Regions from separate parts of the Mucilaginibacter litoreus genome, predicted to be linked through region 2. Evidence: riboswitches for the same ligand, from Rfam matches in the RefSeq annotation. Region 2 holds a riboswitch; the other holds the start of a gene.
The links. Region 2 has a riboswitch for cobalamin ahead of ACFQZX_RS10495 (TonB-dependent receptor plug domain-containing protein). Riboswitches for the same ligand answer to the same signal wherever they lie in the genome.
Positions count from the first base shown of each region.

Region 1 (3,427 bases), on a different contig from region 2:
GAGCTGCTTTTGTTTCGGGCCATTTACGGGTTTTAAGGCCGCAATCTGGGTTTACCCAAATGTTGCGGGCTGGCAGCAATATAGCCGCTTTTGCAAGTAAGCCGGCCATTTCAGTAACCGAGGGTACCCTTGGTGAGTGGATATCATATACACCAGGGCCAATTTCATTAGGATATTCAAAATCGGCGAAGGCTTCAAGTAATTCCATTTGCGAGCGGGATGTCTCTATGGTTATTACATCGGCATCCATAGCGGCAATGTGCTTGATAATACCGTTAAACTCGCTATAGCACATGTGTGTATGTATTTGCGTTTGGTCCTCTACGCCGCTTGCCGATAGCCGGAACGCCCTTACAGCCCAATTCAGGTAATGTGGGTGGTTGGCTTTGCGCAACGGTAAGCCTTCGCGTATGGCGGGTTCATCAATCTGAATGATCCCGATACCGGCTTGTTCTAATGCTGAAACTTCCTGGCGGATAGCCAATGCTATCTGATTGGCAGTAACAGATCGCGGCTGATCATCGCGTACAAAGGACCACTGCAAAATAGTTACCGGCCCGGTAAGCATACCTTTCATAGGCAATGCAGTTTGTGCCTGTGCAAAGCTGCTCCATCTAACGGTCATATCAGCAGGGCGACTTACATCGCCGTAAATTACTGGTGGCTTAACACATCGGCTGCCATAGCTTTGCACCCATCCGTTTTTGGTGAAGAGAAAGCCTTTAAGCTGTTCACCGAAGTACTCAACCATATCGTTGCGTTCAAACTCGCCATGTACCAATACATCAATACCGGCTTCTTCCTGCCATTTTATCACCTGTACGGTGGCTTCTTCAATTGATGCGTCATAGTTGGCCCTGGTAATTTCACCTTTCTTAAATTTAGCACGCAGCTGCCTTATATCATCTGTTTGCGGGAACGAGCCAATAGTGGTAGTTGGAAACAAGGGAAGCTTAAACCTTGCATGCTGCAGCTTCTGCCGTACCGGAAACTGGCTAAAGCGGTTATACCACGATTCGTTAACAGATTCCTGCAGCTGCTTTATAGCTTTATCATGCACCAGTTTAGATTCGCGGCGCGATGCGTTGGCTTGTTTATTAGCCGCTAAAGCCGCTGCATCTCCATTTACAATCTCATAAATGTCGCTTACCTCAGCAAGTTTTTGTTTGGCAAAAGCCATCCAGTTTTTTACGCCGTAGTCAATTTCAGTTTCCAGGTCAAGATCAAATGGAACATGCAGTAACGAGCAGGACGGTGCAATCATTATACGGTTGCTGCCTATGACTTGGGCTGCTTTGCTAACTAATTGTATGGACTGCTCATAATCATTCTTCCAGATATTGCGGCCATCTACTACGCCTAATGATAGCGAAAGCCTGTCAGGAATCAATGCTAAAACTTCATCTGATTGTTCAGGAGCGCGTGCTAAGTCTATGTGCAGGGCGTTAACAGGAAGATTAAGCGCCAGTGGAGCGTTATCAGCTAATGCGCCGAAGTAAGTTGCCACCATGATCTTTATACCGCTTACACGGTTGCTTATCGCCTGGTAGGCATATTCCAAAGCTTCTTTTTCTTTTTTGCTCATGTCGAGCGCAAGGCAGGGCTCATCCAGTTGTATCCAGGTAGCACCTTGCAGTTTAAGGCGGTTAATAATTTCAACGTACACTGGCACCAGTTTTTTAATCAGATCGATACGATGAAAGCCAGGTTCTTTTTCCTTGCCAAGTAACAGATAAGTAACGGGCCCTATCAATACGGGCTTTGCCTTGTCACCGCATACCGAACGGGCATGCTCATACTCGGCAAATACCTTTTCTGAAAAAATGCTGAACTGCTGATTAGCTGTAAACTCGGGCACAATGTAATGATAGTTGGTGTCGAACCATTTGGTCATTTCCATAGCGGTGATGTCGAGCCCATCTTTTTGATAGCCGCGGGCCATAGCAAAATACAAGTCGATCTCGCGGTTATCTTTTACATCAGCCAGTACTTTGCTGTAGCGTTGCGGAATAGCACCAAGTGTAAGGCTCATATCCAGCACGTGGTCGTAATAACTGAAATCATTACACGGGATAAGGTCGATACCGGCTTGGAGCTGTAATTGCCAGTGTTCCTCTTTTAATGATCGGGCTACCTTATTAAGATCGCCGGTTGTGATTTTACCTGCCCAGTACTGTTCGCAGGCTTTTTTGAGTTGTCGGTGGCTGCCCACACGCGGGTAGCCGAGGTTGTTTTTGAGCATACGCATAAAACTTTGGTTAAACATTAATGATGATTAATGCTCCTTACGTTTCTGGTATGCTTTCGGGAAAAATGGAATAGGACGATACACACAGGCAGGCGCATGTAATATGCACAGGCATGAGGTTACCGTTGACTAAGCTTCAGATCGCGAAAGCATTTGTCTTTTTACAGCTATGGCAAGTATCCTGGCTTGTAACGGTTAACGCCATCCTTCTCATCCGCCTTGCGGACAATGGATACATCGGCGTACCTTTTATTGTTACTTACAGTTGCGCGACAGCCCATGATTTACACATGGTTCCTTTTTAATTGCAGTATTACCCGCAAACCACTGCTGCTTTAAGATTTTTATTTATGTAAAGAACTTTGCCAAAAGTAACTACTTTGAGCAAGGATAGCAAGCTGCATAAATAAGGATTGTTGTAGATGGCACAGCTGTATATTACAGTTTTACATTTATTAAGCTTAATTTTACACATCCAAAACTTTACAGGACTTATTTACTTTGTCAATACATGAGCAGCACGTCAGAAGAATTCCTGAAAGAATCTGAGCAAAAGGCCTTCGACATTGATCAGCGTCGTATCATCAATTATAATATTGATAAATATGATACCGCTTTTGAAAGGGGCAGTTCGCGTTTTATCAATCTTGATAATTCCAAGAAGAAAGCTCACGTGATCAAATGGAAAGTGATGGAAAACCTGGATAAGCTGCTGCCGGAGTTTGAAGCTAATTTCCAAAAGCGCGGAGGTAGGGTTATCTGGGCCAATGATGCTGATGAAGCCTGCCGTGAAATACATGCCATCATAGAGCGGGCCGGCGCTAAAACAGTCATCAAATCAAAATCCATGGCTACCGAGGAGATCCATCTGAATGCTTACCTGGAAAAGCATGGTGTCGAGTCGTTAGAGAGTGATTTAGGGGAATATATCATTCAGTTGCTTGGCCAAGAGCCTTATCATATGGTAACGCCTGCCATGCACCTTTCTAAGGAAGATATTGGTAAATTATTTAATGAAAAATTTGGCAGCCCTGCAGATTCTACGCCCGAACAACTGACGCAAAAAGCACGTGAACTGCTTCGAGATAAATATCTTAAGGCCGATGTGGGTATCACCGGAGCTAATTTTATTATTGCGGATACTGGTAGCATTGCCATCAGCGAAAATGAAGGGAATGC
Region 1 covers NZ_JBHTHZ010000014.1:761,656-765,082, forward strand. The annotation lists gene metE (5-methyltetrahydropteroyltriglutamate--homocysteine S-methyltransferase) at 1-2,242, opposite strand, end outside; cobalamin riboswitch at 2,403-2,592, opposite strand; gene ACFQZX_RS19250 (LutB/LldF family L-lactate oxidation iron-sulfur protein) at 2,760-3,427, shown strand, end outside.
Region 1: another riboswitch for cobalamin. It lies ahead of metE (5-methyltetrahydropteroyltriglutamate--homocysteine S-methyltransferase); the one in region 2 lies ahead of ACFQZX_RS10495 (TonB-dependent receptor plug domain-containing protein).

Region 2 (3,427 bases):
TATAACCAATATATAGTTAATTTAATTTGTGAGTTTTTAAATGTATAAGGCTTCCCCTAATGAGGAAGCCTTAATTATTTTATGCTTTCCAAGTTAATTATATGCTTATTGGTTAGCACCAAGGTCGTTTGATGAACTACTGCTCCGAGGAACATCCATCGGTTCAGAATTTGATTGAATGCGCGTATTACCTTCCTGCTCCGGTTCGGTTTCAATGATAGTTTCTTCAATGATTAGAGCAACTGGTTCCGAAATTTTTTCAGAATTAGTGTTGCCGCCGTCTATATCCATGTACTGTTTAAAGTTACGTACATCATTATCAACCATGTTTTTAAATACAGGATTAAGCACATGGGCTATGCTGCCGCCAAAACCACCAGCAGGTGGCCGGTAGGAGATAACTACATCTACCAGCGTACCATCGCCATCCGGGCTGTCCTGAAATGTTACTTTGCCTGCATTGTCTATCAGCGAATCGGGAAGAGAGCTCCATCCTATACTATATCCTGGCTCATCTTTAACTATTTCTGCATCCCAGCTTACTTTTGCTGCCCCAACAGGTAGTTTCAATACCCAATGCGAACGCACATCATCAATTATTTCCACACTTTCAAGATGCTTCATAAATAACGGCAGGTTATCCAGTCTGCGCCAAAAATCATAAACATCCTGGCGTGGTTTATTAATTAAATAAGATGAACGGATATTTACATTGACCGGCTCTGTTGTATTGCGACCCATACGCGAGTATAACTCGCAATGGCCGGTGATGCCACGGGTAAGCAGGTATCCACCGGCTCCAAGCTTTATGATACTTGCAAACGGACTTTTAAACAATCCTTTAAAGCCGGAAAGCGCCAGTTTTACGCCACCTGCAATTGAAATGGTGCGCTCTGCCTGCGACAGGTTAACGCTTTGCGAAGCCCTTTCATTTTCTATATCAGCCGACGTTTCTCTCCATCGGTTAGTTGCTGCTAATGTTGTCATATTGAATGTTTTGTTGATTTGATAACAATTTAAAATAAACCGGGTTTGCTTAATCCGTAATATTTTTAACCCGTGTATGTAATCATTGTTTGCGTTTACCATCTGTATCATTACCTTTGCAGCGCTTTAGGTTTTTATATATTATTTTAAAATATATAGGATTAAAAGGGAATACGGTGAAAATCCGTAACTGTCGCGCAGCTGTAAGCTCCGTTAACTAATGTCCGTTCAATATGTCACTGTCTGCCTGCGGGGGATGGGAAGACAGGGCAGAGGGGAGTAAGTCAGAATACCTGCCTTTAGCATTATAAATTCATGGCTTTCGCGTAATAAAGCATGCATTCGGATCTTGCACTTTAACAGGTATCTCATTTCCGTTTTGCTATTGCGCGTCATGTTAAACAGTACTCATGAGGCGTTGCATATCAAGCGAATACTATTTTTTCAGACTTTGCAGGTTTTGGGTACTGCTGAGTTTCATCACTTTGTTCGCTCAAAAGATATCCGCGCAAACGGATACCAGCCGTAGCTTGCGTGAGGTATCAGTAAAGGCTAATGTAATACCTGTTTTAAAATCGCAGACACCCGCACAACAAATAACCAGCGCAGATTTTGTGAAATACGGCGCTTTCAATGTTGCCGATGCAGTAAGAAGTTTTAGTGGCGTAAATATTAAAGATTATGGCGGTATTGGTGGCATCAAAACAATTTCTGTAAGAGGGTTAGCCTCAAATCATACAGCAGTATTTTATGATGGCCTGCAAATTAATGATGCTCAGACCGGCCAGATAGACCTAAGTAAACTTAATCTTAGCAACATTGATAAGATAACCCTTTATAACGCCCAGCCGGATGATTTGCTGCAACATGCACGGGCATTTGCTTTTGCCAGCGTGCTTGATATTACCACTAAAACTAACAAGCTCCCATCCGGCAAAACCACTGGGATAACTGCTGGCATAAAAAGTGGTAGTTTCGGTCTGTTCAATCCTTTTATTCAATTGCAGCAGCATATTAATAACAATTGGTATGCAGTATTAAGCACCAATTATATCAACTCTAACGGAAGGTATAAATACAAGGTGGAAGGTGACGGTAGCGATACATTAGCAACCCGCAGGCATAGCGAGGTAAGATCTTTTCAAACAGATGCAGCTCTATACTGGCATAAAAGCGACAGCAGTACCTTTAATATCCACTTAAACTATTACAATGCAAAGCGCGGACTGCCTGGCGCGGTTGTATATTACAGCCAGTCGCCAGGAGAAAATCTGGATAATGATGATGTATTTGTACAGGCAAGCTATAAGCACATCTGGAGAAATAGTTTACAATTACTATTGAACAGCAAGTTATCTCAATTAAAAACCCGTTATCTCGATTCGCCATATTTCAATACACAGGGCTTTATACTGCAGCACTACAAACAGCAGGAGGCATATCAATCGGCGACCGTTACTTACAATATCAAACCTTTTTGGGTGATATCGTATGCTGCTGATGCCTCTGTTACCAAAGTAAACGCCGATATAGAGCGTTACGCTTATCCAACACGTTTTACATTACTGAATGTTATAGCCAGCAACATAAAACTTAATCGCTGGGAGTTTAGCGGTAACCTACTGTATACTTACTTGCATGAAAGTGTTAAGCGCGGATCGGCTTTACAGCAGCAGCCTGTATTATCGCCTACGGTTGTTGCATCGTTCCGGCCATTGGCTGCCGCGAATTTGACCATCAGGGCGTTCTATAAAAACATTTTCAGGTACCCAACTTTAGATGAGCTGTATTATTTTGCTTTTGCAGAGCGTATTATAAAGCCAGAATTTGTTAAACAATATGATCTGGGTGCTACCTACAGTAAAAACTTCGACGGTTTTGTAAATTATATTAGTCTTAATGCAGATGCTTATTATAACAATGTGCATAACAAGATTATCGCGCTGCCAAACCAAAACCCGGCAGTGTTTTCGTATAGTAATGTTGGTGAGGTTGATATAAAAGGGATAGATTTCGGCTTTAAAGCGGCAAGCCGTAGAATTAATAACCTGTCGTTATCTTTTGCGGCTAATTACACTTATCAGGATGCTTTGGATGTTAGCGACTCTCCTGGCAGCAATTACTTAGAACAAATACCTTATACACCTAAAAATACACTCGCTTTAAACGCAGGCATTAATTATAAGCGTTTAAGTGTTTATTATAACCAGGTTTTATCCTCGCACCGCAATTATAACGGCTCAGAGGATGTAAAATACCGTTTGCCTGGTTATTCGGTAAGTGATGCATCGGCAGTTTACGACATTCAATTTAATAAATTACCGGTACGTCTTTCTGCCGAAGCAAATAACATCTTCAATAAATATTATTCAATTATCAGGAGCTACCCTATGCCGGGGCGCTCGTATCGTTTTTCTATTCAAGTAACTATTTAAATTAT
Region 2 covers NZ_JBHTHZ010000005.1:539,086-542,512, reverse strand. The annotation lists gene ACFQZX_RS10505 (dihydrolipoamide acetyltransferase family protein) at 1-5, shown strand, start outside; gene ACFQZX_RS10500 (SRPBCC family protein) at 106-987, opposite strand; cobalamin riboswitch at 1,099-1,302, shown strand; gene ACFQZX_RS10495 (TonB-dependent receptor plug domain-containing protein) at 1,398-3,422, shown strand.